Regions from separate parts of the Vreelandella sp. 21 genome, predicted to be linked through region 3. Evidence: riboswitches for the same ligand, from Rfam matches in the RefSeq annotation. Region 3 holds a riboswitch; each other region holds the start of a gene.
What was found. Region 3 has a riboswitch for thiamine pyrophosphate ahead of thiM (hydroxyethylthiazole kinase). Riboswitches for the same ligand answer to the same signal wherever they lie in the genome.
Positions count from the first base shown of each region.

Region 1: another riboswitch for thiamine pyrophosphate. It lies ahead of ACN06F_RS13115 (sodium:solute symporter); the one in region 3 lies ahead of thiM (hydroxyethylthiazole kinase).
Region 2: another riboswitch for thiamine pyrophosphate. It lies ahead of tenA (thiaminase II); the one in region 3 lies ahead of thiM (hydroxyethylthiazole kinase).

Region 1 is NZ_CP194673.1:2,830,926-2,841,645, forward strand. It holds gene ACN06F_RS13070 (DUF1499 domain-containing protein) at 1-684, shown strand, start outside; gene ACN06F_RS13075 (ribbon-helix-helix domain-containing protein) at 770-1,132, opposite strand; gene ACN06F_RS13080 (DJ-1/PfpI family protein) at 1,279-1,848, opposite strand; gene arfB (alternative ribosome rescue aminoacyl-tRNA hydrolase ArfB) at 2,059-2,475, shown strand; gene ACN06F_RS13090 (DUF1289 domain-containing protein) at 2,579-2,800, shown strand; gene ACN06F_RS13095 (proline racemase family protein) at 2,797-3,846, opposite strand; gene ACN06F_RS13100 (alcohol dehydrogenase catalytic domain-containing protein) at 3,858-5,024, opposite strand; gene ACN06F_RS13105 (NnrU family protein) at 5,157-5,735, opposite strand; gene corA (magnesium/cobalt transporter CorA) at 5,868-6,836, opposite strand; gene ACN06F_RS13115 (sodium:solute symporter) at 6,871-8,259, opposite strand; TPP riboswitch at 8,249-8,356, opposite strand; gene ACN06F_RS13120 (peroxidase-related enzyme) at 8,456-9,037, opposite strand; gene ACN06F_RS13125 (hypothetical protein) at 9,237-9,944, shown strand; gene ACN06F_RS13130 (CoA-acylating methylmalonate-semialdehyde dehydrogenase) at 9,994-10,720, opposite strand, start outside.
Region 2 is NZ_CP194673.1:986,692-997,411, forward strand. It holds gene ACN06F_RS04525 (ornithine carbamoyltransferase) at 1-634, shown strand, start outside; gene arcC (carbamate kinase) at 647-1,576, shown strand; gene ACN06F_RS04535 (NAD(P)-dependent alcohol dehydrogenase) at 1,800-2,879, shown strand; gene ACN06F_RS04540 (hypothetical protein) at 3,019-4,728, opposite strand; gene thiC (phosphomethylpyrimidine synthase ThiC) at 4,910-6,856, opposite strand; gene tenA (thiaminase II) at 6,901-7,599, opposite strand; TPP riboswitch at 7,678-7,836, opposite strand; gene ACN06F_RS04555 (hypothetical protein) at 8,045-8,611, shown strand; gene ACN06F_RS04560 (DUF2971 domain-containing protein) at 8,731-9,306, shown strand; gene ACN06F_RS04565 (hypothetical protein) at 9,461-9,694, shown strand; partial or broken gene ACN06F_RS04570 (transposase) at 9,664-9,903, shown strand; gene ACN06F_RS04575 (hypothetical protein) at 10,124-10,582, shown strand.
Region 3 is NZ_CP194673.1:215,740-226,459, forward strand. It holds gene ACN06F_RS01040 (serine hydrolase) at 1-513, shown strand, start outside; gene ACN06F_RS01045 (DMT family transporter) at 617-1,492, shown strand; gene yegQ (tRNA 5-hydroxyuridine modification protein YegQ) at 1,664-3,034, shown strand; gene ACN06F_RS01055 (DODA-type extradiol aromatic ring-opening family dioxygenase) at 3,027-3,764, opposite strand; gene ACN06F_RS01060 (DoxX family protein) at 3,836-4,243, opposite strand; gene ACN06F_RS01065 (LysR family transcriptional regulator) at 4,335-5,255, opposite strand; gene thiE (thiamine phosphate synthase) at 5,252-5,866, opposite strand; gene thiM (hydroxyethylthiazole kinase) at 5,856-6,665, opposite strand; TPP riboswitch at 6,690-6,785, opposite strand; gene ACN06F_RS01080 (hypothetical protein) at 6,841-7,185, opposite strand; gene gloA (lactoylglutathione lyase) at 7,430-7,963, shown strand; gene ACN06F_RS01090 (DUF6164 family protein) at 7,965-8,330, shown strand; gene ACN06F_RS01095 (cupin domain-containing protein) at 8,352-9,044, opposite strand; gene ACN06F_RS01100 (metal ABC transporter solute-binding protein, Zn/Mn family) at 9,181-10,200, opposite strand; gene ACN06F_RS01105 (metal ABC transporter permease) at 10,229-10,720, opposite strand, start outside.

The DNA.
Region 1 (10,720 bases), 1.4 Mb from region 3:
GCATCAGCCCTGCTAATGGCTGGAGCAGGGCCAGCCTATCGCTGGGAGTTGATTAGCCTGGGCGACGCCTTCAGCCTGATGCGCAATGGTGTCTATGCAGCAACCGCAGCCGTGGCAATCAGCATCTTGCTACTGCTCATCAGCGCCTTTACCCGCCGCATGGGCGCTGGCGTAGCGGCTATCTTCGTCATTGTTGCAACCGCTGCCTTATTATATTTGCCTTGGCAACAATGGCAGCGTGCACAGCAGGCACCGGCCATTCATGACATAACCACCGACACCCAAAACCCACCGGACTTTGTCGCGTTAAGAGACGCCCGAGAGGCGGCGCCTAATGCAGTTGATTACCCTGGAGAAGCCACCGCGCGTCAGCAACAAATGGCTTATCCTAATGTGCAGCCTTTACAAGTAACTGCGCCTAAAGCGACCGTTCTAGCAGCAGCTCAGGCAGAAGTAGAAGCGTCCGGCTGGCAGATCGCCGCGATAACAGAGAGTACTATCGAAGCGACCGCCACAACCCGCTGGTTTGGCTTTGAAGATGACGTCATCATTCGTCTTACTGAGCAACAAAACGACGTGCAGGTGGACATGCGCTCAGCCTCCCGGCTGGGAACCAGCGATGTCGGCACCAACGCACTGCGTATCGAAACCTTCCTGGATAATCTAGGTAAGCGACTAGAATAACGGTCTTATCTGATGCGGCTTTCAGCTATTGACCGCTTTAACGATAGAGAGCCAGTTTCAGTGCACTTCTTTCAACACATTTCTTTCAGTGCATTTGGTTAGTACGCGCGGCAGCTTCTCTGCTCAGAATTTGCTGCGCATCTAGCGAGCCAATCGCCACCTCTACATTTTTCGGAATATCACCGCTAAGCTGAAGCGCCTGGTAGCGCAGCGCGCAGACACGCAAAAATGAGGTGAAATTGCCAAGATCGTGGCCAGCATCAATCGACTCATGATAAAGCCGCGTAATCAGTTGAGCCGTGTTCATCCCATCCCGTTGAGCCATCTCTTCCAGAAGGTGCCAGAAGTAGTTTTCCATACGAACACTAGTCACCATGCCATCAATGCGCAGCGAGTGTGTGGCGCTGCGCCATAGCTCGGGGTCGGCATCAATAAACAGCTTGCACATCGTTATGCTCTCTCTGCTATCAAGCTCTCTGCTACAAGCTCTGCTATAGAGTAAATTGCCTGCTCTTCAGCATAGCGGCTAACAGAAAACGCGCCCAACCGCGTTGAACTCAATATAGCTGGGCGCGAAGGGGTAGCCTATCAGTGCTACTTATCCAATAGCGCCATAAACTGGGCAAGCCAAGCAGGATGAGCGGGCCATGCAGGTGCAGTGACCAAGTTGCCATCCGTTACTGCTTCCGTGACCTCCAGGTTTGCGAAGTGGCCACCGGCAAGTTCCACTTCTGGCTGGCAAGCCGGATAAGCGGAACACTGCTTGCCTTCAAGCACCTTAGCGGCAGCCAGTAGCTGGGCGCCATGACAGATAGCAGCGACCGGCTTCTGGGTTTCAAAAAAGTGCTTCACCATCGCCAGTACGTCCTGGTTTAAGCGCAGGTATTCCGGTGCACGGCCACCAGGAACCACCAAGGCGTCGTAGTCAGCGGGATTAACTTTGGCAAAATCAGCGTTCAGAGCGAAACGATGGCCGGGCTTTTCAGTGTACGTTTGGTCACCTTCAAAATCATGAATTGCCGTTGCCACGGTATCACCGGCTACTTTATCGGGACACACCGCGTCGACTTGATGGCCAACCGCCATTAGCGACTGGAAAGGCACCATCGTTTCGTAATCTTCAGTGAAATCACCGGTAATCATTAGAATTCGTTTGTTGCTCATCTCACTTCTCCTTGTCGTTATTGGTCGAGGCACAGAGCACACGAATGGTGTGTTAGGTGAGAGTAGCAAGCGCGGCTACGCAGCGGGTAGTAAGCCGCTACTACATGTAAATTCGGCGACGACGAAAGATAATAGGTCGCCCGCCTCTAATCGGCTCTTTTGGGGGAAGTATGCTAGCCTTACGAGCCACACGCGACATAAAGGAACTAAATGCTCACTATCTCAAATAACGTGACGATAGCGGACTGGGAAATCGATATTAGTCAGATCAGAGCGCAAGGCTCGGGTGGCCAAAACGTCAATAAAGTCGCCTCTGCGGTGCATTTACGTTTCGATATTCAAAGCTCTACACTACCGCCGATTTATAAAGAGCGTTTAATGGCGCTGTCTGATCAGCGTATTAGTAAAGAGGGCGTGGTGATTATCAAAGCGCAAAGCTATCGCACCCTGGAATTGAACAAAGAGGACGCTCTTGCACGCTTAAAAGCACTGATTCAAAGTGCTGGCAAACAGCAGAAAACGCGGCGGCCAACTAAGCCCACCAAAGGCTCACAGCGACGCCGTGTGGACCACAAAACTCGTAAAGGCAAAACGAAGTCACTGCGTGGTAAAGTGCCACTCTCATAAGACGTGAACTGAATTTATGCTATGCACTGTCCATAAGAAGTGAACAGAGTAAGTAATTCTCGCCTAGCGCCGTTTTCTCACCACTGCATTGAGCTTAGCCATCATGTCCAGCGACTCATCCACTACACTCTGCGCTGCTCGTCCGCTGTCGCCCTGCATTCAGGTATGCAACATTGATCCAGCCTCTTCATTGTGCCGAGGCTGCGGCCGAACGCTAGATGAAATTGCCTGCTGGGGAAGTATGACCGAGGCCGAGAAGACCCCGGTATGGGAGCGACTTGAGCAAACAGGCTATGTCGACACATTACGCAGAGAAGAGCGCTAGCCCTCTGCTGTATGCCGGTCACTCAGAATGTGATGAAGTTCGCCACACGCCACCATTGGATCATCGCAGTTAATCACGATTTTTGATTCTGCCAATACATAGCTACGGCCAGTCGTGGTGTTCTCCACCACTTGATAAGCGCCTTCTTGATGCGTGCCGGTGAAGGTGCCAATAAACCCCGTTTCACGTAGTGATACGGTTTCTAACTTATCACCGATTGTCAGCCGACCTTCATAATTCATCAGCGCCAACCGCGCTGAGGTGCCCGTGCCAGTGGTGCTACGACAAATAACACCAGGATGTACATACGTTGTTGAACGCGAGCGAATATAGCCCTCAGCTACTTTCTCTTCCGGCCCCATAAAATGTAAAAACGGCAATGGCCCTACATCTCCCAGGGTGTAATGGGAAAAGCCGCGCTGCGCTTGGATCGCCTCAACAATTTTATAAGCACAAGCGGCAAGCGCCTGCTCCTCACTGCGTACTAGCTTGAAGCCTAACTCTTCAGCATCTACCAAGGCATAAAAGCCACCGCTGTAAGCGACTGAGTAGGTAATTGCTCCAAGTTCCGGAACCTGAATCGTGTCGCGATAGGTGTCGATATAGCTTGGCAGGCCTTCACAGGTAACATACTCTACTACCCCATTGCTCACCTTTGCTTCAATTTGCACCAAGCCTGCGGGTGCCTCCAGTTTAAAGCGTTGAATCCCCTCTTTCTTGGGGACAAGACCGCTTTCCAACACAGCAGTGGCTGTACACAGCGTGTTAGAACCCGAATAAATCGGGTAGCCCATGACTTCCATAATGATATAGCCCGCGACGGCGTCTGGATGCGAGGAAGGCACCAACAGATCTACCGACATCTCCGGAATACCATACGGCTCTTCTAGCAGCAGCCGCCGCAAACCATCGGCATCATCACGCAGAAATTCCATTTGTTGGCGTACCGTGGCACCAGGAAGTACGTCGATACCCCCCGTCACAATTCGGCTAACATCACCACCGGCATGAGTATCCATCAGTTGAATCGTATGCAGATTCTTCATTAACATTGCTCCTAGGCGGTGGTGAGGGCAAACGGTGCACCATGGGTTTCCCACTGCGCATCAGGAACAATAACTATTTTTCCCAGGTAGTTACTGCCACGGTTTACAAAGTAACGCTCAGCGTTATGTAGATCTGATAGTTTAAAGGCCGCGTGCAGTACTGGTTTTAGCGCCCCACTACGAATCCACTCGATCAGTTGTTCAGCCTCTTCGCGAGTGCCATGGGAAACACCAAAAATCTGCACTTGGTACAAGTAGACGCGAGTCCACATAATCTCGCTGATATTGCCACCACTTGCACCTGCAATGGAAAGCCGCGGATAACTGCTACGGCCTTGCATATCAACAATCATGGTATCGATAAACAGATCGGTCATCTGGCCACCGACCAAGTCCATCACTGCATCAATCGGCTTACCATCGGTGGTCGCCAATACACGCTCAACAAATGTCGATAAATCACCCCGATCGATGACTACTTCTGCACCCAACGCCAGAAGCGCATCGGCTTTATCCGGCTGGCTGACAGCGTAAGGAATAGCGCCCACGATCCGACAAAGCTGAATTAACGCCGTTCCAACACCGCCACTGGCGCCTGTCACTAGCACACGTTCACCCGCGCTAATGTTGGCAGACGTCATCATGTGATAAGCCGTCTGATACGAGCACATCCCCATCGCAGCAAGCTCTGCATCGTGCAGTTCAGGGTTGGGAACATGATGAAACTGATCGGCTGGTACTACGACAAAGTCAGCATAGCCACCATCAGCCCCGTGGCCATAATAATCTGGCGTCAGATTGATATCGCGACGCTCATCAGCATAAATATTAAAATCGAGCAGGCCTCGTTCTCCAACACGAGCAGCATCCACGCCCTCGCCTACTGCCACCACGCGTCCAGCAATATCAGCCCCTTGAATACGAGGAAACGTCAGTGTGGGCGAGCCTCCCATCGCAAACGATGTGACCTCCTCTTTCCCTTTCGTAGGGTAAAGTCCTTCACGCGCTTTTCGGTCAGTATTATTTTTGGCCGTTGCCGTTACCTGAACCAGCACTTGCCCCGCCCCTGGTTTAGGGGTAATAACATCCTGCCGATACTGCAATTTATCTACATCACCATGGCCTGTTAACAACATGGCAGACATCGTTTTCGGTACTTGAGGTACAGCTTCGGCCATAAATTTCTCCCCTGTGAAACGTTGGATGAACCTAGCTGACAATAACAAACTTTTGCTATTACTAAAGAGTTAAAAAAAAAACGGCGTCAACGGATATAAACCATTGACGCCGTTAATGTTTATTAATAGTTACTAGCTAAAAACAGGCACACCAATAACTAATGTATGCAGATAAAGTGCGAATAAAACATACGCTATCAAGCCAATAACGACGGTGGCTATTGTTGCGGGAGCCGAGGTTGGCACTGGGTTAACGGGCTGCAGGCGATCACGCTTTTTGGCTGCCTTAAAGGCCAGAATAGCCCACACCAAAAATGCTGCGAAAAAGATGATATCGCCAAGTCGTCCATTAGCCAATAAGTGTGAAAATGCCCAAATTTTTACGGCCAACATAATCGGATGACCAAGCTTCGCTTTGATAGCATTACGCGGCACATAGGCTGCCACCAGCATAATAAAGGCAGGCACCATCAGTAGTGCTACCGCATGGCGTAAGCCCATGGGGGGAAACCAAACGTAGATAGGGTCTAGGCGCATTTGGCCAAAACCGTAAATAGCAATTGCCAGTCCAATCACTGACACTACGGAGTACGCTATCTTCCAGGTGTTTTCGCCGTGTTTAACAATCTGTCGCTGACGCCAGTCTTCAGCAAAGATACGCACAGAATGGCTGCCAAGAAAAATCAGCAGGCCAATAATCATGATCGTCATAAAAGTGGCTCTCAGGTTATTTGCAGGTCATTGGTCGACTGCGAGGATGCCACACTAGCGCTCAAATCACATGGCGAACTATCAACTTTTCGCCGATGGCGACCATCTGGCTCAGTTTAAAACCAGCTCGGTTTAAAACCAGTTTTTGCGTTTAAATAGCCAGATTAAACTACCACCGATACCCAGCATGGCTCCCCAAACAAAAAAGTATCCATACTGATAGCGCAGCTCTGGCATATACTCAAAGTTCATGCCGTAAATACCGGCAATAAACGTCAGCGGCACAAATATGGCAGTAATCACCGTTAATACCCGCATGGTGATATTTAGCTGGTGAGAGGAAATCGAGATGTAACCATCAATGAGATCACCGCAAATGTCGTAATACATTTGTGTCAGTGTATATAGGCGCTCAAAGCGCTCCTCTACATCCGTGATGGCATGCAGCGTTTCACTTTCTCCGCGAGGCAGATGGGCATAGTCATAGGCTGTAAGCTCTTGGGTAATGCCTTTGTGGTAGCTAAAAACACGGCGCATCTTTACTAATCGTGAACGATAGGCGGTGATTTTCCGCATCAGCACATCGTTACCATCTTCCAAAAGCTCATCTTCTATATCGCTTAGCTCGCTCTCAAACTCCAGTAAGCTATCGATATAGAAGCCTGCCGAAGTGTACATAATTTTCAGTGCGACACGCTCGGGAGATAGCGCCAGCAGCGTTTTCCCGTGCTCATTAAAGAGTCGTTCAATACTAAGCGCCTCACCGGCGTGCAGCGTGATTAGAAAACGCTCTCCAATAAAGAGGCACACCTGCTGAGGCACAAAGTTTAGCTGAGCATCAAACGACGAAATACCTCGGTAAATAATCAGGGTATGGTGCTCAAACTCTTCAATTTTCGGCGGATGGCGCTCTTTGTGGGCATCTTGAATTGCCATTGGATGACAATCAAAACGCTCCAATAGCTGGCGTTCGCGCTCCTCAGGCTCACCTTTCATGTCTATCCATAGGTGGCTGCCGGGCATTGCTTGCCAGTCATCGATTAGGCGTTCATCGCCTTCGCGCACATCGCCTTCTGACGTCGTTAGTAGGCTGCGAATCATGATCGTCCCTGTTAAGTTGGCTCACGGCTTAACGTTACGGCCTAACGCTTCGTCGATTAGGCAGATATGCCATTGTAACGCTGACGACAATAGACGCCAGCAACGCCCCTAGAAAAGGCCCCAACGTTGGGATACTGCCTGGAAAGGTAGCCGCCATGATGCCAGCTGCGATGCTTCCCTGGCTTAGCCATCCCGGTAGTATTGCCCCTACTAACCCAGCCATGCCGCCACCAATCGCCGCCATTGGCGTCATACGTTGCCATAGGCCGAGCAGCACAGGCACCACGATGGCAGCGCAAAGTAGGTCTGCTATCAAAAAGAGTCGCAGCACTGACAGTCCTTGCAGGGCAATAAATACCACCGGCACCATCATTGTGACCGTTATCCAACGTGCGGTCGTTAAAGATGCTGCATGTTGTTCACCGCCACGCCCAACTATCAGAGACGCTATACCGTTTTGCAGCGTATCTACACTTGAGGTCACTAGCGTGACTGCCAACACCAATGCAGGTAATGCCACCCAGGCAGGCGCATCTGTTAACAGCGCAAAGAAAGGAATAGGTGGTTCTCCCAAAGCAACACCGCTCATGGCGGCCATGATGCCGACACCGCCGATCACCATCACAACCAGTACGGTCAGACCGCCGCCTAGCCAAGCGCCACGACCTAAGCTCTGGTCATCCTGGGCAGCCCATACACGCTGCCAATAGCCCTGGTGAAAAAGATTGGCGGCGGTCACCGCAATCACGAGCGTCAGGGCAACACTGAGCGCACTTGCAATAGGAATAGAGGGCATGACTGCGTCATTCGGCATGGTTGGTAGCCGCCAAATCGCAACGCTACCTACGGCTAATAACAGGGCTAGTAAAAGCCATGCCTGCCAGCGATCCGTTGCGAGACTTGCGCGCAACCCACCAATCACCGTATACACCAAGGTAGTGAGCGCAACGCCAATAATCACTAGTGCAGGTGGTACATCGGAAAGCAGCGCGGTAATGGCACCTATCGCCGTCAGTTCCGCTGCTAAAAAACAGCCCATGTAGGCTACGGATACCAGTAGCACCCAATGACGCACCCCCTTGCCGTAACAAGCGTGGGCGAATTCGGCGATGGTTCTGCCTTCTGGCAATGCACGACGAATTTTTGGTCCGTACAACCCCAACACGATAAACGGCAGCGCAGAGCCAATGGCATAGCCTGCCAACGCTAAAGGACCAACAAAGGCACCAATTTCAGGCGGCGCAAACAGAATCCAGGCGCCCATTCCCGAGGCTAAAAAGGAGAATCCAAGTGTGGAAGCGGTTTGCGAGTTTCGTGCTGTGACATAGTCATCAAGCGACCCCTGCACATGACGTGCACGCAGGCCCAGAAAAGCAAAACAGAATAGCGCCGCACCAAGTACGGCTGACGTTAGGTAAGGCATGTCGCACTTCCTCCGCCGGTATGAACCGGATCAGGTTCCAGGGTCTGCGCAGTGCGCATTCTCAGCCCAACAGCTGCGGGCTCCCCTGGCGACAGTGAATGGAGACGCTATCCTCGGCGAAAGCGGCTCGTTAGTAAAGGCTGGGCGTTAGTAAAATTTATTCGCGAGTCACGCCTAGATGTGCGTCTTTATCCTACTAACGCGGTAGGCGTCCCATCAAATAAAACTCCTCATTGGGGGGCGTACCCGTCATGGTCACTAACCGATTCGACATGCCGAAAAAAGCAGCAATGGCGCCAATATCCCAACAGTCCTCTAGCGTAAAACCTACTTTCTCTAATGTTGTTTGCCACGCGGCAGAGAACTCCCCAACCTCAATCCCGCAGTGCAATGCAAAGTCCAGCATTACTCGATGGCGTTCGCTTAGCCCTGCCGCCAGATGATTGATAGCGACATTGTCAGCGACTAAAGGGTCTTTACTATAAATTCTCAATAGCGCGCCATGGGCAACAACACAATAGAGGCAACGATTGCGAGCACTGGTAGCCACAACAATCATCTCTTTCTCAGCTTTAGTCAGCGTGTCGGATTCACGCTCCATCAAAGCATCGTGATAAGCAAAAAAAGCGCGGAACTCCTCAGGGCGATGCGCCAGCATTAAGAATACATTGGGCACAAATCCCGCCTTGCTTTGCACTTTTAATATTGCATCACGAATATCGTCAGGCAGTTCATCCAGCGTTTCTGGTACACGGAAACGGCTAAGTCGATTAGTCATCGTTACACCTCACTTCCTAATTGAGCTTTAAATTTTTGTTTTGATTAAACAATTATGTTGTTGGATAACGCGATTCGGTAACAAAACACTAAACAAAGTGACTTTCAATCGCGGCTAACGCTGTCCATACTCTCAACTATTCAATGACCTATAAGCCGTGCAGTAAATACATCAAACGGCAATTAACAGGGACACCAAAATGCATTATTCCGAAGCCAAAGAGCATACGCCTGGGCGCTTGCATACTCTTTTTGCCGACCCTTATTGCGCATTTAAAAACGACACCGATGAGCGTCAGCTTCATATCCGGGTAATGCTGCACACCCTTCTTGCCCTGCCTATGCATCACGCGCGTGCCACCCTCCGAGTTATCCATGGCTGGGAAAACGGCGGCTTCGAGCCAAGTGATCTAAAGCACAAGGACTTCCCGCTTGCCTCATTAGATGATTTCCACCGAGTGGTTAACGAGGTCTCCTCGAACCCTCAAGAACACGAGACGTCGTTAAGCGCTAGCACGTCGCTCCTCTCAGCACCACTAGCTAGCGTATTCGCCAGCGCAGAAGCCGATGGCATCATCGTTTCTGACAAGCTGCGCAGCACACCTGCCCGCTGGCCTGCTTTGAAAGGCGGTTTAGCCATTTATACGCTCTTCAAAATGTATCATCGCTTAGTTTATGGCGAAGATGATAACTACCGCTGCTCTCAGTGCGAAACACCCGATGGCTTGCGTGAGCTGCATGAATTTCATCTCGAAGAAGGTGAATTTGCGCTGCTAGTTCCTCACATAGTTCCTCACAACTCAAAAACGCCAACTGCCGCTCCCACCATTCTCGTTATGCACGCCAGTCAGCTTGGCCCTATCGGCCAGCTCCTAAAAAGAAGTCTGCCGTTATTTCAGGATACTTGAGTCGACACTGTAAAAGCCCCGCTTATCGCGGGGCTTTTTCATGGTGCAATTAACTCAACGAAATAGTGCTATTAATACCGCTAGATACATTTTCTGGCTCAAACCAGCGGGCAGTGACCGTTTTGGTCTGCGTCCAGAAGGTAATTGCCTGCTTGCCATTCGGCCCCAAGTCGCCAAGCTTGGAAGCTCGCGAACCCGTAAAACTGAAGTACGCGACGGGTACAGGGATCGGCACGTTGATACCAATCTGGCCTACGTCGATATCGGTTTCAAAGCGCCGTGCTACCCAGCCTGAGTTAGTAAAGATCGACGTACCGTTACCGTTAGGGTTAGCGTTGATAAACGCAATCGCGTCATCCAGCGTCTCCACACTGACCACGCATAGCACTGGGCCAAAAATTTCTTCCCGGTACACCGTCATATCAGCGGTCACATCGGCAAACAGAGTTGGGCCAACAAAGTTGCCGTTTGGATAGCCATCTACCGTGCAGCCACGGCCGTCTACCAGTAGTTTAGCGCCCTCTTTTTCACCTGCTGTAATCAGGCGTTCAACGCGCTCTTTCGCTTGAGGTGAGACAAGCGGCCCTAGGTCTGCATCGCGCTGAGTGCCAGGACCGACTTTCATGCTACGCGCGCCTTCCTCAATATCTTTTAGCCACTCACGAGCCTCGCCTACTAGCACGACAACCGAGTTAGCCATGCAGCGCTGACCAGCAGCACCAAACGCCGAGCCGAGTAGGCTATCAATCGCCTGACTGCGGTTGGCATCCGGCATA
Region 2 (10,720 bases), 770 kb from region 3:
TTACAACGGTTTAACCGAGGAGTATCACCCGACACAAATGCTCGCTGACGTGATGACCATGCGGGAGCATACACAAAAGCCGTTACACCAGATCAGCTATGCCTATGTGGGAGATGCCCATAACAACATGGGCAAATCGCTACTCTTAATTGGTGCCAAGCTTGGCATGGATGTGCGCATTGCTGCCCCCAAAGCGTTGTGGCCTTCTCAAGAACACATCGATGCTTGCCAGCGTTTTGCGGAGGAAAGTGGTGCCACTATTACGTTGACCGAGGACCCAGAAGCGGCGGTTAAAGGTGTCGACTTTATCCACACGGACGTGTGGGTCTCGATGGGTGAGCCAGTAGAAGCCTGGGGGGAGCGGATTGAGCAGCTCCTGCCTTATCAGGTAAACAGCAGCCTGATGCAGTGTGCAGGTAATCCGCGCGTCAAATTCATGCACTGTTTACCAGCCTTCCACAATACGGAAACTAAAATCGGCAAGCAGGTGGCTGATCAATACCCGCACTTGGCAAATGGCATTGAGGTGACCGAGGAGGTCTTCGAGTCGCCGGCCTGTATTGCATTTGAACAGGCGGAAAACCGCATGCACACCATCAAGGCGGTGCTTGTTGCCACCTTGGGTGGGGTCTGAGGAGAAATGTCGATGCGAATTGTCGTTGCACTGGGTGGAAATGCCTTACTACGTCGTGGAGAGCCGATGACAGCAGAGGCTCAGCGTGGAAATATTAGAATTGCCTGTGAACAAATTGCCAGGATCGCACCAGGTAATGAATTGGTAATCGCCCACGGCAACGGCCCGCAAGTTGGGTTGCTGGCACTGCAGGGGGCTGCTTACACGGATGTTAGTGCCTACCCACTGGATGTTCTAGGTGCAGAAACGGAAGGCATGATCGGTTATATGATTGAGCAGGAACTCGGCAACCTGCTGCCTGTTGAGGTTCCGCTGGCTACCTTATTAACACAAGTGGAAGTTGACCTTGATGACCCTGCGTTTCAGCACCCCAGCAAGCCGATAGGTCCGGTTTATACAGCGGACGAGGCCGAACGCTTGGCTAAGGAGAAAGGTTGGAGCATTGCACCCGACGGGGACAAATTCCGTCGTGTGGTTGCCAGTCCGCGTCCCAACAGGATTTTCGAGATTCTCCCGGTAAAGTGGCTTCTCGAAAAAGGTACGATCGTCATTTGTGCTGGCGGGGGGGGGATTCCTACTGCCTACGACGAAAATAATAAACTCAATGGTGTAGAGGCAGTGATCGATAAGGATCTCTGTTCGGCCCTACTCGCTGAGCAGTTGCAGGCTGATTTACTGATCATTGCGACGGATGTTGATGCCGCGTATGTCGACTGGAATGGGCCAAACCACAAGGCGATCGCGAGTGCTCATCCGGATGTGCTGGATGACATGCAGTTTGCGGCGGGCTCCATGGGGCCAAAAATAGAGGCAGCATGCAGCTACAGCAGGAATACCGGTAAAGAAGCGGTTATTGGTGCATTGGCTGATATCGAAGAAATTCTTCAGGGAGCCGCCGGCACCCGTGTTAGCACCAACACACAGGGCATTAACTTCCGTTAGGTGCTTTTACTAGGAAGCTTTGTTAGAGAGCTTTGTTTGGCAACCTCGCATTAGCTTTTGTTTTTAAAAGTATTCCTGTGGTGGCTTCTTATGACAAATAATAAGCTGCCCACCTAGTAGCCTAAAGCTTGATATGGCGCAATTTTAGCCGCCGTCAGCCATCGATTAATCGCCTAAGCTGAGTGGTGAAGCGCTATGACTCCCTGCACAGAGGAATCGTCCCATGCCTACCATGATGAAAGCGGCTATTTTTGTTGAGCCTGGCCGCATTGAGATTGACGACAAGCCCATTCCCGAGATCGGCCCCAATGATGCGCTGATGCGTGTCACCACTACCACAATCTGCGGCACCGACATTCATATCCTCAAGGGTGAATATCCCGTTGAGCGAGGCTTAACCATCGGCCATGAGCCGGTGGGCGTGATTGAAAAGCTGGGCGCCAACGTAAAGGGCTACCAGGAAGGCCAGCGCGTCATCGCCGGAGCGATTTGCCCGAGCTTCACCTCTTATGCCTGCCAAGATGGTTGCTCCTCGCAAGATGGTGGCCACCACAGCCACGGTTATAAACCAATGGGCGGCTGGCGCTTTGGCAATACCATCGACGGTGCCCAGGCGGAGTACTTATTGGTGCCTGATGCCCAGGCCAATCTCTCGCCCGTGCCAGACGGCCTAACCGACGAACAAGTGCTGATGTGCCCCGATATCATGTCGACCGGCTTTGCGGGTGCCGAAAAAGCGGGTATCAATATTGGCGACACTGTGGTGGTGTTCGCGCAAGGCCCGATTGGGCTGTGTGCGACAGCAGGTGCGCGGTTACGTGGGGCGGGGATGATTATTGCTGTCGACGGTGTTGATGAACGTTTGGCAATGGCCAAGCAGATGGGCGCTGACGTGACGCTGGATTTCCGCAAAGTTGATGTCGTAGAGGAAATTCTAAAGCTGACCGGCGGGCGCGGTGTGGATGTGGCCATTGAAGCACTCGGCCTGCAGCAAACCTTTGAATCGGCCTTGCGGGTGCTAAAACCTGGCGGCACGCTCTCAAGCCTGGGCGTTTACTCTGAAGACCTGACGATTCCGCTGGGCGCTTTCTGTGCTGGGCTAGGTGACCACAAGATCATTACGTCACTTTGCCCTGGCGGCAAAGAGCGAATGCGCAGGCTGATGAGCATCATTGCTGCAGGGCGACTAGATCTTGGCCCCATGGTCACGCACCGCTATGCGTTGGAGAACATTGTTGATGCTTATGATCTGTTCTCCCACCAACGTGATGGCGTGTTGAAAGTGGCCCTTGAGGTCTCGTAGCGCTTAAGTAAGTTCAAGAGCCATACATACGCCACCTGTATCAGTATGGCTGCCGACGAAAAACTCGCTAACGATCACAGTGACACGATGAGAGCTGCATCCAATGGCGAGTTTTTCGGATGTTAGGAATAGCCAGTGCTTAGTTCAATTCCAGCGAGAAGCTCATTTCAACGCCTGCATCATCCACTCTGAACCAGTACTCCATGTTCTTGTAGATATCGCTATATTGCTTGAGCAAATCAATATCAAGCTCTGCCAATTCATCGGAGGGCATTTGCGCTATGACATCGGCCAGTGAATGGTAGAACTCACCCGTCAGATGGCCATGAACCAGTAGGTCACGCTCGGAAACAGGGGCTTGCAGTTCTTCCTGTAGTGTTTCGGAATCGCTGATGCCAACGCCCAAGGTAATGGCGCTTTCAGACATGGCCGCGTAGAGCTCTGGTGAGTCTGGTGGCAGCATCATGCTGTCAATTTTTTTGGCTTCTCCACCGGGTTCAAGTCCAAGTGTCCCTAAATCAGGCGCGAACGCGCTTGCTGTAGACAGCAGTGCAAGCGGGTTTTGCGAAGCGAGGGTCAGGAGACCAGTGCCAGTGGGCTCGCCATCTTTCATTGTCAGGTTGTTAAGGCGTGCTCTGAAACCAGACAGGGATGGGCCAATCATCATGGCGACTGGATTGTTGATCGCTTTATTGATCTCATTCCAGGTGCTGTTTAATTCCTGAAGCTCATCACAGCTAAACGGGTTTTGACGCACTTCCTGAGCATACTTCTGAACAGTTTGCATCAGCACCGGTAGATTCAGGCCTAGCCCAAAGCTGGCCATGCCCTCTGTGCTACCAAGGCCCGGAACCTGAGCGGTCATTGCACGAAGATCGCTGACAATAGCCTCATCGGTTTCCAGTATAAGATTCATCTCCATACGGTCGAGGTTATACTCACGCATGCCCATTACAAGACCAGGGAAGCGATTGGTGATGCGGTCAATATCTGCTTGGCAGGCGGAGAGATCCAGCCGCTCTGCATCAGCTGCGTCCAATAGTGCTTGAGTACCTAAGTGTGTGGGGGTACTCAGCTCACTAAGCAGGCGTGATGAGTCGATTTCCCCAGCACCATAGGGCGTGAAGCCATGACGCTGTTCAATTTCCTCTAGGGCGCCGGTATCACCAATGCTGCTGTCAGGCAGGGTGCTACCCAGCACCTGTGATAGCAACTCATCACTGACATTTTCTGGCACCACCGACATCAGCAGTTGCTTATCGATAATGGCCATGATGGCTTTGATCGGACCATCTTGTGTTAGCACCCAGTACTCTTTTTCATCTGTTGTGGCCGTACTCGGATTGATATCTGCATTGGTGAGGATGCGCTGCAGCGTTTCGCGGAAAGCGTCTTCATCCTGCAATTCCATACGCAGAGTGGGCAAGATACCCAGTCCGTATAAAGCGACCTGGGGGCTCATTTTAAAGCCCAGCGCATGAATATCATCGAGTGTTTCAACCCCGACAAACTCTTCCCCCATCGCGATCAACAGTGACATCAGCGAATGCAACACGTCATCGTCTATCTCGTGTAGCATGTCGCGCAGTTCATCCAAGTCAGCTTCAAGGCTATCCTTTGGCTGCATGCGCTGGTAAAGAGCAAAGGCATCTTGTTCAGGCATTGACTCCCGTGTTGCCACAAAATAGGGAGAGTCGGCGGGGATATATTTCAACAGGGAAGCTGAGAGGTTTTTTGGTGCTTCCTGCTGGGTGCCTGATGCTGTTGGCGCGCTATCATCGCTGCAGCCACTCAGTACGCCCGTGCTGAGAAGGGCAAGAGAAACAGCCAAGGATAGTTTCGTTCTCATCTAGAGTCAGTCCTTTGAAAAATGTTGGCTTTAAATTGAATATTTAGAATAAAACTCACTGTGAATGATAATCATACACAACTTAAATTAAACTAACCTCTCCTTGATTAAAAAAATGGCTCTTGAAGTCGTGTAAGACCCAAGAGCCACTCGTTATTAGCGAAACTTGCAGGCTGCTATTTTAAACTTCTTGATATAGCTCGCTGCCTTCGCGGCGGAACTTCTCCGCTTGCTCCTGCATGCCACGCTTGACTGCCTCAGAATCGCTTTCAGCGGCATTTTCCGGCGCGCGGTCACGATAGGTATCGCGTACTTCCTGGCTGATCTTCATAGAGCAGAACTTCGGTCCGCACATGGAGCAGAAGTGCGCCACTTTGGCAGAGTCCTTCGGCAGGGTTTCGTCGTGGAATTCACGGGCGGTGTCCGGGTCTAGCCCCAGATTGAATTGGTCTTCCCAGCGGAATTCAAAGCGTGCCTTGGAAAGCGCGTTATCGCGACGTTGTGCCGCCGGGTGACCCTTGGCCAAGTCCGCTGCGTGGGCAGCAATCTTGTAGGTGATGATGCCGGTTTTGACGTCATCTTTATTCGGCAGGCCCAAATGCTCTTTCGGCGTCACATAGCAGAGCATTGCACAGCCAAACCAGCCGATCATGGCTGCACCGATGCCCGAGGTAATGTGGTCATAGCCGGGGGCGATATCGGTGGTCAGTGGGCCGAGGGTATAGAAAGGTGCCTCATGGCACGCCTCAAGCTGCTTATCCATGTTCTCTTTAATCAGGTGCATGGGCACATGGCCAGGGCCCTCGATCATCACCTGAACGTCGTGTTTCCAGGCAATCTTCGTCAGCTCACCCAGGGTCTCCAGCTCAGCGAACTGTGCTTCGTCGTTGGCATCGGCGACTGAGCCGGGGCGCAGACCGTCGCCCAACGAAAACGCTACGTCGTACTGCTTGCAGATCTCACAGATCTCTTCGAAGTGGGTATACAGGAAACTTTCCTGGTGATGATACAAGCACCATTTGGCCATAATGGAACCGCCACGGCTGACAATGCCGGTCACCCGGTTGGCGGTTAGTGGCACATAGCGCAGCAGCACACCCGCGTGAATGGTGAAGTAATCCACGCCCTGTTCAGCTTGTTCAATCAAGGTGTCGCGGAACACTTCCCAGGTCAGGTTTTCGGCAATGCCGTTGACCTTCTCAAGCGCTTGATAGATCGGCACTGTGCCAATCGGCACCGGCGAGTTGCGGATGATCCACTCACGTGTTTCGTGGATATTCTGGCCGGTGGAAAGATCCATAATGGTGTCCGATCCCCAGCGGATACCCCAGGTCATTTTGTCGACTTCTTCTTCAATCGACGAGGTAACTGCCGAGTTACCCAGGTTGCCGTTAATCTTTACCAGGAAATTACGGCCAATAATCATCGGCTCGGATTCTGGGTGGTTGATATTGTTGGGGATAATTGCGCGCCCCCGGGCAACTTCGTCGCGCACAAATTCCGGCGTGATCTCTTCCGGCAATTTTGCACCAAAGCTCTGGCCAGGATGTTGGTGACCAAGAATACGCTCAACTTCAGCGGTGCCTAATGTTTGGCGGCGCTGGTTCTCGCGAATGGCAATAAATTCCATTTCAGGGGTAATAATGCCCTGGCGCGCATAGTGCAGTTGGGTGACATTCTTACCTAGTTTTGCCCGGCGCGGGGTGCGCGTTAAATCAAAACGCAACTGGGCGAGCGTTGGGTCGTTAGCGCGGCGATTGCCGTACTCACTGGTGGGGCCGTCAAGGAACTCGGTATCGTTGCGCTCTTCAATCCAGGCGCGGCGCAGGGCGGGTAGGCCTTTGCGTAAATCGTTGTTGGCGGCTGGGTCGGTGTAAGGGCCAGAGGTGTCGTACACCAGCAGCGGCGGGTTCTCTTCATCAATGCTGCTGGTTTTAGTCGGCGACAGAGTGATTTCCCGAAACGGCACGCGGATATCGGGTCGTGAGCCTTCAACGTACACCTTGCGCGAGGCGGGCAGCGGCTGAATGGCAGCGGCATCGACCTGGGCAGTTTCCGCTAAAAAGTGGCTGGTGTTACTTTTTGAGGTCTCAGTTTTTAAAGTTTTAGTTTCTAAAGTCTTCGTCATGACGGTCGTCTTCCTTCGTTGTTGATTATGGTTATTGTGTTGGCTTAATGGGTGCGACTTTTGTCTGTTAGATCGCTGTCTATCAGATCCAGACCCATCTGCCAGAAATCGATTTCCAGACGCGTGGCGTCGCGGAAGATCTTGCTCAGCTCGGCAAAGCGGGCGGGGGTAACATCGGCCAGGCGGGCGTTGAGCCATTCAAGCTCAGCCTGCATGGCGGCCTGAAACTCCTCGCTTTCGTACATCGCTATCCAAGCATCAAAAGGGTTTTGGCTGCCGCGTAGGGTAGAAGTCTGAGCGTTCAGCCAGTTGGCGATTTCGCCGTAGCCCACTAAGCAAGGAGCCAGCGCTACATGTAAATCGAGCAGGTCGCCGCGATTGCCGGTGTCTAATACGTAGCGGGTATACGCCAAAGTGGCTCTGGCTTCCGGAAGCTCCGCCAGCTCTTGTTCGGAAATCCCCCACTCCTGGCAAAAGCCCACGTGCAGGCCCAGCTCCACATCCACAATGGCTTTTAAACCTTCATGGGCTTGGCGCAGATCAGCCAGCGTAGGGCTTTTATAGGCGGCCAACGCGTAGGCGCGGGCGAAGTGAATCAAAAACAGGTAATCCTGTTTCAAATAGTGGCGAAACGATGCTTCTGGTAGCGCAGCGGAACCCAGCTGGCGGACAAAATCGTGCTCAATATAGGCGCGCCAGTCGTCATGGCAGGCATTAGTAAGATCAGCAAAGCGGTAGCCCATGGTGCCTCCGGTAGTAATGATCCGGAAGGTGGGCGGTTGAGATCGAGGAAATGGCGCAGAAGGTGGCGTGAAACTAAGCCGAGGCCATCGCTTGATCCCTACGCCGGTACCCGCGCGCTCGTTATAGGAGCAGCGCATTAGCCGGATCAGGTTCAGCGGGACCAGCGCTTTGGCAGTATCAAGAAGATACGCCCTGCGCCATCTCAGCCGGATTCACCGGCACCCCGTCAAGCAGTTAGTGCCAAGCAGTCTAGGAGGAGGAGAGAAGAGATGCAAGGGGCACGCGCAAGCACGCGAATTTTGAATATGCAGTCAAAATTGGCTTTGCTCTCTTGGGAATCAATGGGGTAGAGTCAAATTGGATGGCTGCAAAACCCCAATGAATGTGCCGTCGCGTTTATTGGGGGGTTGTAGCGAGGCGTATAATCACTGTTAAGCACTAATCATGAGCCATGAAAAATTAAACGGTGACTTTGAATTATTCAGGAATCATTGCATCGAAATTCGGCACCAGTACAACGTCTACGTGAATCTTTTTAATGAGGATTCTGAGCCTGTATTATCCAAGGTCGCTGCTACTTTTTTTACTGAAATTGCATCGATTATGCATAGAGATTGGAAGCTTCAAGTGTGTAAAATAATGGATGCCGCTGAAATGTATGGTAAAGTAAATATTACTATCGATCTGATCAATAAGCAGTTAGCCGATGAGGGATTAATGGATTCGGAGGTCAACTCGTTATCGTTGGCTTTGAAAGCTTTTGGCGCCAAGGTTAAACCTGCACGTAACAAGCGAATTGCTCATTATGATAGGCTATCTCAAATAAACGGTTCGGATTTGGGTGGAACAACTGAATCTGAATTGGAGGGGTTTTTAAACAACTTGCAAGAGTACTGCGATAAAGTTGGCCGCCTTGTCGGTATAGGACCTTTAGATTTCTCAGGTGGTGGCTGTGCTGGAGATGAGCTTGATTTACTTAAATGTCTAAGAGCGTACTGCAAAAATGCCTAATAAAAAGTGCAACCTGACCTCCACTGCGCCGTTTTTTTTTATGGCTTCTCGCTACGCTACCATAAAAACAAACAACTACGCTCCGGCGGGTTAACTTGGCGTTATACGAAAAATTGTCTATGCATTACAAATATAGGTCATTGGAAAATTTCAAGAACTTTGTCGACATTGTTCTCAATAATAGAATTTATGCAGCGCCATATTTCGAGCTCAATGATCCTATGGAAGGGCTATATACATACGATAGTGGCGCTATAAATAGTGAGTTGGTAAGAAAAATAAAAGGCGAAAAAACCAAAATCAGAATATGCTCCCTTTCACGTCGATTTGATAGCACCCTAATGTGGTCACACTATGCGGATAGCCATAGAGGTGTAGCAATAGGCGTAATCGTACATCCAAAGCATGAGATCAGGTCTGTAACTTATGAGGGGTTGTCTTATGTGCAAAATGCCACAAAGCATGGCAGTCACGAGACTGCGAAAAATGTCTTAACTTGCAAGCTGGAACCGTGGGCCTATGAAGAAGAGGAGCGAGTATTTGTAACAGACTCTAACTACATTGATGTAACTATCAGTCGAATATTTCTAGGTTCAAAAATGGATACTCGCACTAAAAGCTTAGTGAGAAATCTAGTCAGCAAACTCAATCCCGACATACAAGTGGATGAGGCTAATGTTGCAGAAATCGTATAACAAACCAATCAACTTCGCGCCTGCGGCGCCGGACAGCTTACACTACGCTTCGCTGCGTTTCAGCTGCCGGTTATTGGAGCGTTGAGCCTGTAGAAAAACTCCGCTGACGGCTAAGTTTTGGTAGGATCGAGGAGACATACGAGGAGTGGTCAGCATGCCGCGCTTCAAGGCTTATAACTACGATCAGAACGCCATGGTGGTAATCAACTACTACGATCAACTTCAGCCCGGCACCTTTGAGCACGCAGCGCATTACCTGAGCGAGCATAAACTCGATCTGTCAGTTTTCCATAAGACAAATACGGCAAGCGCCATCGCAACTTTGCCAGTCGATAGGTATCTTTTATTATCGAGAACAAACGCTTACCCAATTACACCGACTGGATGAAGCACCGAGTCGATAGCCCTAAAGGCAAACAGATCTACAGCCATCGTATGTCAGTAGTGGAACCGGTGTTCGGCAATATTGGCACGACGAAACGACGGAACCGATTCAGCCTTCGGAGTAAGAAAAAAGTGCAAGGTCAGTGGCAGCTCTACTGCTTGGTGCACAATATTGAGAAGTTAGCGAATTATGGTCATTTGGCCGCATCATGAAGGGCCTAGAGCGGGGCAAATTGCTTTGTGAACCCACCAAGCCGTCTTCAGCGGGCTTAAGCTGGGTGCCTAAGTGGCTAAATACCGATATTAAGATTACTCAGCCAGATGATTGGCTGGGTAAATGAATAAGGACAGCAGGCGGTGGAAACGGCTCGAAATCGGGTTTTTCTACAGCCTCGTTATGTTTCAGGTTCAATTTTCGTAAAATGAGGTAGATATGGCGTTTTGGCGTATGCAGTTACACCCAGATGATTCTGGGAATTCAGCTTTTCATTCTGCACAGAGTTTATCCGCAGGATTTATTGGTTTAGATTTTGCTGAGCGTGTAGGCGATTTAGAGTTTGAAGATTTGGAGAAGATTCCTCAACACCAAAAAGATTATGTTGCGTTTGAAAACCAAATGAAGATCGGTGATAAAGTTCTAATTATCTCTCATCACTTTCCATTTGCTGTTTGTAATGTATCCGGTGACTACAACTATATAAAAACTCCAGTGCCAGAGTTGGGTGTATGGTTCCGACATTTTCGAAGAGTAGACAACGTGAAGTATTTTTCTGATTTTAAAACCAACGCAAAAGCTTGGCAGCAAATAAAAATGACAGACACAATTTCCCCACTTGTTAACGAAGGGACTTTATCACTGAATCTAATTCGTGAGATGTATCCTGAAACTTAACAAAGCATTTAAGAGTGATTCGCAACGCTTGCCGCTTTCGCTTCGCTCAAAGTATAGGAAAGCGCTGCTCACACCTTAATGCGGCGTTATTCGGAACGTTCGTTTTGACGTACGTACCAAAGCGTACAATTGATAAAA
Region 3 (10,720 bases):
CGCCCCATGTCGACACCGCCAGCCTCTAATCGCCCTGTCATGGCCAGTAATGTAACGATTTCGAATAATACAGCGGCTTCGAATAATTTGGCAGCGACAACCCTTTCTCCTTCACCAGCGTCTGCACCGGCTGTTGAAATTGAAGATCGTCTCGCGCGCTCAATGGAGGCACCGACAGAAGTTCCTGTCACCCGTAGACCAGACCCGGTGAACGCTTTTATTGAACGTGAGCGCGAATTGGCAGCTACGCCTCAACGGTCTGTTACTGCTGGTGATTGGGGTATCCAGGTAGGTGCTTTTAGCCAGGCAGCGCGAGCAGAGCAGTTGGCACGTCAGGCAGCGCAGCGCCTGCCTCATGAAGTGGGGGGGCGGGTTGCTATCGATACTTTAGCTGGTCAAACGCCGGTATTCCGCGCCAGGGTTGTCGCCTTGGACGAAGCACGCGCCAGACGCGCTTGTAGAACGCTCCAGGCGCAGGGGATGGAGTGCATGGTGGTCAACGCAAGTTTGTAAAGCCACGTTAGATCCGCAGCCCCGTCAGTGACACATTGGCGGGGTTTTTTATTAGTTGTTAATCCCGGCTGATAAAGTGTCCAAAGGGCAAAAGGAGAGCGTCGTGACAACGTCGTTAAAAGGTATCCTGTGCATGTGCTTAGGAGTTCTGTTCTTAGCGCTCGGTGATGCGGTATCGAAGTGGCTAGGCGAGGTCCATTCGCCGCTACAGATTATTTTCTTTCGTACGCTCGTGTCATTACCGCTCATTGCCCTGTTGGCGCATTTTGCAGGCGGATTGCGCAAGTTGCATACCAAGCGCCCCCGTGTACACCTTCTCAGAGGATTGATTTATACCGCCACGATGGTGTGTTTTGTCTGGGGGCTAACCCTGCTGCCACTCGCAGAGGCCACGGCAATCGCTTTTGTGGCGCCCTTGTTTGTAACGCTGCTTTCAGTGCCGTTGCTTGGCGAGCGAATCGATCCACCCGTATTAATAGCGTCGTTAGTTGGCTTTGCTGGCGTGCTGATTGTGGTTCGCCCCGGCGGTGATGCGTTCCAGCTCGGCACGCTAACCCTCTTGGGAGCGGCTTTCTTTTATGCACTGATGATGATCACTGCGCGGCGCTATGGTGCTCGGGAGCACCTGTGGGCAATGGTGTTCTACATGACGTTAGTGCCCTTTATCGTCACTGCTCTGAGTTTGCCCTGGGTTTGGCAAACCCCAGAGCCCTGGCACTGGCTTGGCTTTTTGGTCTCGGGTGTTTTGGGTATTGGCGCGACCGCGTTTATTACCCTGGCATTCCGCTTTGCCCCCGCCGCGATTGCTGCTCCATTTGATTACACCGCAATGCTGTGGGCGGTGCTGCTTGGCTGGTGGTTCTGGGGAGAGCTGCCAGATCTGTGGGTATGGGTGGGCAGTGTGCTGATTATGGGCAGCGGATTAGCAATTGCTTACCATGACCGCCGTACGACGCTGAAACCCCGCCCAACGGCGTAAAACGCGGCTGTTATTCATCGTCATATGTGTCAAAAGAGGCTTGTGGTCGTTACTTTTTGATCTGGGTCAGCAAAGTAGATAGCTGAGCAAGACAGGCTGTTTGAGCTGGTTATAATCCGGCTCTTTCATCACTGCGCACGCGCGCCATCGTCCTGATAACGGTGACTGTCTATGCAAGCTCCCGAATTACTCTCGCCTGCCGGTACCTTTAAAAATATGCGTTACGCGTTTGCTTATGGGGCAGATGCCGTTTATGCAGGTCAGCCGCGCTACTCTCTCCGGGTGCGTAACAACGATTTTAAAATCGATAATTTGCATCGTGGTATTGAGTACGCACATGCGCGAGGTAAGAAATTCTATGTTGCTTCCAACATTGCTCCGCACAACAGCAAGCTGACAACGTACCTACGGGATATGGAGCCTGTCATTGAGGCCGGTCCCGATGCGTTGATCATGTCAGACCCGGGCCTGATTATGATGGTTCGCGATCGCTGGCCAGATCAAGAGATCCACCTGTCGGTGCAGTCCAATGTCGTCAATTGGGCCGCCGCTCAATTCTGGCAGCGCCAAGGTATTCGCCGCATTATTTTGTCGCGGGAACTATCCCTTGAAGAGATTGGCGAAATACGCGCAGAGTGCCCAGGCTTAGAGATCGAAACCTTCGTTCATGGTGCGCTATGTATTGCCTACTCAGGACGCTGCCTGCTGTCTGGCTATTTTAATCACCGCGACCCCAACCAAGGCACCTGCACGAATGCCTGTCGTTGGAAATATAACACCATAGCAGCCACTCAAGATGATACGGGTGACCTGTTGCCAGCTCAGCACGTCGCTGAAACGGCGGTGGCCGACCAGGACGAGCTCTCAGCGCTGATCGAGGATGTCACTCGCCCTGGCAAGCTGATGCCTGTGTATGAAGATGAGCATGGCACCTACATTATGAATTCCAAGGATTTGCGTGCAGTACAGCACGTGGCGCGACTGACAGAAATGGGAGTAGCATCGCTTAAGATCGAAGGGCGGACAAAGTCTCATTACTACGTCGCACGGACCGCACAGGTTTACCGCCGCGCCATCGATGATGCCGTTGCTGGCCGCCCCTTTAATATGGGATTAATGGATGAGCTGGAGAACTTAGCGAACAGAGGGTATACCGAAGGCTTCTATCGCCGCCATGTTCACGATGAATTTCAAAGTTATCAGCAGGGTAGCTCCATCGGTGTGCACCAACAGTTTGTCGGTGAAGTGCTGGGCTACGATCCTGTTCGTGGCTGGTTAGACATCGAGGTTAAAAACCGCTTCGAAGTGGGGGATAGCATGGAACTCATGTTGCCAGGTGGCAATCACCGCTTCGTGCTTGAACACATGGAGAACGTTCGCGGCGAAGCCCAGCGCGCTGCACCTGGCTCAGGGCACCGAGTTCGCCTCCCCGTGCCAGGTGTTAGCATTAGCCCGGAGCAGAGTGAATTTGCGCTTTTAATGCGCGATCTTGATCCACCCCGAAAAGCTCAATTTGTATCGTTAGGCACTGCTATTAGCTAAACGCGTAGACATCCATCGCCAGTACGCCATGTTCCACGCTGTGGTGTAACTGAGTTCCATCTCCGCCTGCCCCCATGGCCACCAGTAAGGGCTGGAAGTGTTCTGGGGTCGGGTGGTTTTCCAGCGCTTTTGGAGCACGCTCCCAGTGAAGTAATGCCTGGCGATCATTGTCTTCAATATGTTCGCTAACCCACTGGGCAAACTCATCTACCCAGGCGGGGGCGGGGCTGTCCTGAGGCAGGGTTTCATATAAGTTATGGGTTAGGCTGCCCGAGCCAATAATCAGAACCCCTTCTTTTCGCAATGCCGATAGGCGCTCGCCGAGCGTGACTAGCGCGTCATTTTCCCAGCGCACAGGTAGCGACAGGGAAACGACCGGTACATTGGCCTCTGGAAACATCAGCGAAAGTGGTACCCAGGCGCCGTGATCAAGGCCGCGCTCAACGCGCTCAGCACCCAATAATACTGCAATTTGTTCCGCCAATTCAGGGTTGCCAGGGGCCGGATACTGGCACTCAAAAAGGGCTTGTGGAAACCCGCCAAAATCATGAATCGTTTCTGGTTGTGCGCTAGTACTGACCTTGAGCGTGAGGCTCTCCCAGTGGGCTGATACGACGACCACCGCGCGAGGGGAGAGGCGTTTTCCCAGCTCGCGTAGGAAAGCGTGGGCCGGCGTTTTATTCAGCGCCAACATGGGGGAACCATGGGAAATAAACAGGCTGGGTAGCATTTTAGTACCTCCGTTAGCCTATAGCGGGCTAATGATGCCCGCACAAGCCGAAGCCAATGCGGGCAGAGCGGTTAAGCGAATTTGCGGCTGACAACAGCGCTACCGCCACCTAGGCCTGCCTGTACCACCAGAGCAATCGCCCAGAAAATAGGGAATTCCCAGCCACCACCCGGGTTTGAGAACAGCCAGCCGTTACCCAGGTGTACCGAGGCTGCACCTAGCAGCACGGGTACTAGAGCAAGGCTTACCCAACGAGTATAGATGCCCAGTAAAAGTGCTAGGCCACCACCTACTTCGGCAGCAATGGTTAAGTAAGCAAGAACACCCGGTAAGCCCAGGGATTCAAAATAGCTGACAGTGCCTGGCAGGGTGAAGACAAACACCTTAAGCAAGCCGTGAGCTAAGGCCATTACGCCTAAACTGATACGTAGCAAGGCGGTGGCATGGAGGGTGAGTGGTGAAGTATTAGCAGTGGTCATAGCCGTCTCTCTTAGTCGCGAGCATCACGTTGGATGCGATAGTGCCACTTTACAGATGAAAGCCACTGAGATAATCCACTGTTAATGCACTTCACTGTTGCGATAAAGGCGACAATCCGAGCTCAATTTCCCATACTGGTGGGTCACCCCACGCCGCCGCTAATAACTCAATAAAGCGCTCTACTTTGGCAGGTAAATAGCGTCGGGCTGGATAAAGCGCATGGATGTCTAGCAACGCAGGCGGCAGATTCTGCAAAATCGGCACTAGGCGCCCGTTCGCAATGCTATCAGTCACTAAAAAGCTGGGCTGTTGCGCTATCCCTAAGCCTGCTTCAGCTGCATGCGTCAGCATATCGCCATTATTACTCTCTAGGGGGCCAGAAATACTAAGTAGTTGATGACCAATCCGCCAATCGCCACTGTTTTGGCCGCTTCGGTAGCGAAGGCAGCGGTGAGATGCCAAGTCTTCACTAGTCAGCGGCGTGCCATACTGGGCGAGGTAATCAGGTGATGCGCAAAACAGCATCCGGCACTGGGTGAGCCGTCGCGCCACTAAGCTAGAGTCGGGCAGGTTGCCAATACGAATGGCGGCATCGTAGCCCTCTTCCAGCAAATCAACGCGGCGGTCGTTTAGATCCAAACGCACCTCAAGCCCAGGGTGCGTTTGCATAAACTGTGCAACCAGCGGTGAAAGATAGCGTGTGCCGAAGCTCATCGGGCCATTGATGCGCAACTGCCCGCTCACCGTACTGGTGCCACTGCCGATTTCTGCCGCTGCCTCGTCCAAAGCGATCAGAATGCTTTGCGCACGAACGAGATAGCGTTCTCCCGCTTCAGTGAGGTGCAGCCGCCGGGTGGTGCGCTGAATAAGCCGAGCACCCAATGCCTCTTCAAGCGCCATCACTTGGCGAGATACCCGCGTGCGAGAAAGGTCTAGCGCCTCGGCCGCGCGGGTATAGCTACCCAGCTCAGCGACCTTTACAAACGCCGCGATATGGTCGAGCTGGGTCATTGCGCGTGGAATGCCTGTGCAGCCAGGCGGGGGTCTGGCTGACCACAAATAGCAGAAATAACCGCAACACCGTTTGCCCCAGCGGCTTTCACTTGAGCCATGTGTTCAGCTTTTAACCCGCCAATCGCGACGCTGGGAAGTTGGCAAGCATTGGCAAGCCGTGCCAGCCCATCAAAGCCAATTGGCTGGGCGTGGTCTTGTTTACTGCCAGTTGCAAACACGGGCCCTAAACCGACGTAATTGAGCAATTCGACAGGTGCCTCCTGAAGTTGGGCTGGGGTGTTAATTGAAAGCCCGATAATGGCGTGCTGGCCGAGAGTGGCTCGAGCTGCTTGAACAGCTGTGTCGCTTTGCCCGACATGTAAGCCATCCGCTTGGCTGGCGAACGCCACGTTCAGGCGATCATTAATGATCAGAGGGACGCCACTGCCAGCCAACATCGCTTTGAGACGTTTGGCCTGGGCGATCATGTGCTCGTCACTAGCGTGTTTATCGCGTAGCTGCACCATGGTAATGCCGCCCTGCACAGCAGCTTCAACGGTTTTTTCCAGACCCATGCCAGCGCACAGACCAGCATCGGTGACTAAATAGAGTGAAAGATCAAACGGCATGCACCGCCTCCCATTGAGCAAGAGTCGAAAGGTCGTCAGGGGATAATTGATACAGCGCATCCAATAGCGCCACCTGGAAACTGCCAGGGCCTTGAGCCTGCTCGCCTGCACGGCTTCCAGCGATGCTGAAACACGCCAAGGCGGCCAAGCTGGCCTCCAGCGGCTGCTCGCGGCTTGCGGCCACAAAGCTTGCCACCAGCGCACTCAATCCGCAGCCCAAGGTAGTCACGCGAGGCATGAGTGCGTGCCCACCTTTAAGCCGATAATGATCCGTGCCATCGGTGATGAAATCGCTCTCGCCAGTGACCGCCACCACGCAGCGATGTTGCTGTGCTAACGCAATGGCTGCGGTTGTAGCTTCTTGGGTGCTAGCAGTCGCATCGACTCCACGCCCTTGGCTGGCGAGTCCGTTAAGTGCCTGAATTTCTGAGGCGTTGCCACGAATAACGCTAGGCTGATAAGCCAGCAGCGTCTCGCAAACACGCAGGCGAAATGTGGTAGCACCAACAGCCACAGGGTCAAGCACCCACGGAATATGGTTTTCATGAGCAGTGCGCGCGGCGACTGCCATGGCGTCAGCCCAAGGGGAAGAGAGGGTGCCAATATTAATGGACAGCGCGCCAGAAATAGCCGTGAACTCCGCCACTTCTTCTTGGGCATGCAGCATGGCGGGGGAAGCACCTGTCGCCAATAGCAAGTTAGCGGTGCTATTCATCGCCACATAGTTGGTAATGCAATGTACCAGCGGTGTGGCAGCGCGCAGATCGCGGAGATAATCGCCGAGTGGGCGTGAAGGCATAATATCCTCCCGGCTGGGAGGTGATGCAGTTGCACCACGACTCCCTACGCCGGTGTTATCCGGTTCAGGTTCAAAGGGTGCTTCTCAGCCCGTTAAGCAAGGGCGCCCCTGTCGTGATGGTACTATCCTTGGCTTAGATCAATCTGTAAAGCCTGGGAAACGCTATGAGCAAATATCAACGAAACGAGATGCGTGTTCCGTAGGTGAGCATCTCATCAGGCGTTATCGCCTTACCCTCAACACCAATCATTTCATCGCCACACTGGTCGGCAAACGTAAGCACGCCATGAGTGAGGCCCAGCTGTCCAAGGGTGTCGCGAATCTCACCGGTGCCCAAAAACGTGCTGACATGCCCCTCAGCACTGGTTAAATCAGAAACACCGTTCGCGTGATGGAAGCGAACCTTATAGATACCATCCATTGATTCAACTTCCACAATCGGTGAAAAGCCATTGTGTATGGCATGGGCTAACTGCTTTAACGTTATGTGGTCACCGAGGGTCATATCAATCGCGGTCATGGAAAACTCCTGTGGGCGCCTCAAAGGTGGGGCATCGCTCATGTTGCGGGAACTGCTTTTTGTAAAGTTTATGAATAATAAGTGTAGGGGTTTTGTTTAGTATTGCCAGTGTGCTTAATGTGACACTGCGTTAGTGAATCCTACATGCTTGTAAGGGCTGGTATTATGGCTCTAAAGCCCCCATGGTAAGCGGTAAGTGAGGCTCAATGGATTCAATGATCAGCATTAGCGACAGGAGAGCAAAATGAGTTTTCAAGGCGAACAACATTCCGGAGTCGCGCCCGTAGCGCCGCAAACCCAAGGGTTTCGCTTAAATCACACCATGCTGCGGGTGAAGGATCCCGAACGTGCGCTAGCGTTCTACTCTAAGGTTTTTGGAATGCAGGTGCTACGCCGATTGGATTTCGAAGAGATGCAGTTTTCGCTCTACTTCCTAGCCAATCTCGAAAGCAGCGATAACGTGCCAGAAGACAGTCAAGCACGCACTGCCTGGACCTTCAGTCAGAAAGGCTTGCTGGAGTTGACGCATAATTGGGGCACAGAAGATCAGCAGGACTTTGCCTATCATGACGGTAACGCTGAGCCTCAAGGGTTTGGTCATATCTGCTTTAGTGTTCCTGACTTAGAAGCTGCCGAGGCATGGTTTGATGAGCATGAGGTGACGTTCATCAAGCGCGCGGACCAGGGCAAGATGAAAGACGTTATCTTTGTCAAAGATGCAGATGGCTACTGGATCGAAGTGATTCAGGCAGACCGCATGGCAGCCATGGGCGACTAATATGGCCCACTTGCTGTTTCGGCTACGCCACGTGACCGATGAAGAGGCGTTGGAAGTACGCCAATTGCTAGATGAGCAGGGCTTTGATGTCTATGAAACCCAGGCGGGCTTTTTTCGCCTGGGTGTCGATGCAATTTGGCTACGTAACACTGCTCAGCGCGAGGCCGCTGAAGCGGCATTGGCGGCGTATCAGGAAAAGCGTCAAGCTAAAGCACGGCGAGAGCACGAAGAAGCGGTTGCCAGTGGCAATGCACCAACATTATGGCGGCGCTTCCTCGCCCACCCCGTGCAAGTCGTACTGGTAATCGTTGCCGTGGTGCTGATCGCCCTATTAACGCTGCTGCCGTTTATTGGCTTGGTAGGCTAGATTTGTAAACAGTTTTGTAGATTAGCTGGGTAGCTTAACAGTGGCTAAGTGCCCGCGTTTTAGATAAAGCTGCACGCCTTCATTACCCGCGCGTAACTGAGGTGCCGCACCTACTGGGTAGCGGCACCAGCTGCCGGTAGCATATTCCTGCTCATCACTGAGCAGAGAGCCTTCCAGCACAAACAGCTCTAAACCACCGGCAAGCGGTGGATAAGACACTAGTGTATCGGCTTCCCAGCGCTCTAGGCTGACTCGCTCTGGGCCATACTGTTTTGAACTATAGGTGTGCAGCATTTTGTAAGTAATACCTGGCCGTCGGTCGGGCTGCCAGGGCAGCCTATGGGCAGGCACGGCCAGTTGCAGAATATCGTTTTCATCAAACTGGTGTAGCTTCACCAGAATAAGTGCGCCTTCTTCGCCTATTTGCGGGGTATGACCAGTGCCAATCGGGTTGCGTAAGTAGCTGCCTGCCGGGTAACGGCCATGCTCATCGGCAAAGACACCTTCCAGCACTAAAATTTCTTCACCACCACCATGAGTATGGCGGTTGAACTGGCTGTTGGGCGCGTAGCGTACCAAGCTAGTGGCTCTGGCGACTTCGTCGCCAATGCGGTCTAGCATCATGCGCTCTACACCCGCGCTGGGGGAGTCCACCCAATGGTACTGATCCGGCGTGACACTGGCAAAGTGGCTAAAATCGGCGTTCAGGCGCATGGTGTTGGCTCTTTGCAGGGGGGAATTTACAGAGATGAAAATTTACAGCAGTAGTGCAAGTCTCCCCATCCCTGGGACAAAATGCAACGCAAAAAAATACCGCCCTGCGGCGGTATTCAATAGTTAACTTTTTCGCTTAATGATCATGACCATGATGGTCGTGTTCATGAGCATGATCGTCATGACCCGGCTGAGCCAATGCTGAGTGCAGCACGTTCGCGTTATGACGCATCATGCCCAAGTAAGTGTTGGCTTCACCCTCACTCGCCAGCGCATCGGCATACAGTGTGCCAGCAATCGGCAGGCCAGTTTCTTCGGCAAGCTGATTAATGATTGCTTGGTTGGTCATGTTCTCGTGGAACAGCGCCTGCACGTTTTCCTGTTCGATGACATCCACCAGCGCGGCCATGCTGGCACCGCTGGGGTCAGCCTCGGTAGAAAGGCCGACAGGGGAAAGAAAGTTCACCCCATAAGCATTTGAGAAATAACCAAACGAATCATGGCCGGTAATCACGCTGGCCGAAGCGGGAATATCGCTCAGCAAATCACGAATTTCATGATCAGCCTCGTCTATTGTCGCTAAATAGCGCTCAGCATTCGCTTGATAACTTTCAGCATTAGCACTGTCTGCTTCGATTAAGCCATCGCGAATATTGGTAACGTAGACCTTTGCCTGCTGTAGATCCTGCCATGCGTGAGGGTCGTCATCACCATGGTCATGTTCACTGTGATCGTGCTCGTCGTGCCCGTGGCCATGGTCGTCGTGTCCATGATCGTCATGGCCGTGTTCTTCATGATCGTGTTTGGCAAAGGCGCGGGGTTGAATGCCGTTGGTTGCGGTGACCAGGGCACCCGTATAGTCGCTAGACTCAATCAAACGCTCCATCCAGCCCTCAAACAGCAGTCCGTTAAAGACCACCACATCTGCGCTGGCCAGCGCGCGGGCGTCGCCTGGGCTTGGCGAATAAACATGCGCATCGCCGTCAGGGCCGACAAGCGACGTTACGTCAACGTGCTCGCCGCCCACGTTTTCGACCATATCAGCCAAGATAGAGAAGCTGGTCACTACCTGAACACGGTCGTTAGCCATTGCCGCAGGCAATGCCAGCATGGCCGAAACACCCACCCACCAGCGCGATGAAGAGAAAAGCGACATATAACGCTCCTTCAAAAATAACAAAGAGTTATGACGACTGTTCAAGCGCCAGCGGCGTTGTCTTACGCCGCAGCTTAGCGGCTAAGCTGTGATAGCGGCCGAACAGTGCCGACAGTAGATAACCCACCCCAGCCAGCAGAATAATGCTCGGCCCTGACGGGGTATCAAGATGAAACGAAATCAATAGCCCGCCGGTACTGGCGATCATGGCCAATACCACGGCAATACCTATCAAGCCTTCCAGCCGCTTGCTCCAAAACCGCGCCGCAGTGGCAGGCAGCATCATTAAACCCACCGCCATTAACGTGCCCAAGGTTTGGAAACCCGCGGTTAAATTAAGCACCAATAGCCCTAAAAAAACGCTATGTACCCAGCTGCTACGGCGGCTTTGCCCGCGTAAAAACAGCGGGTCTAAACACTCCACGACCAACGCGCGGAAAATGATCGCCAAAATAATCACAATCAGTGTGCTGATAGAGGCAATGAGCAGTAGCGCAGTGGAGTTAATCGCCAAAATTGA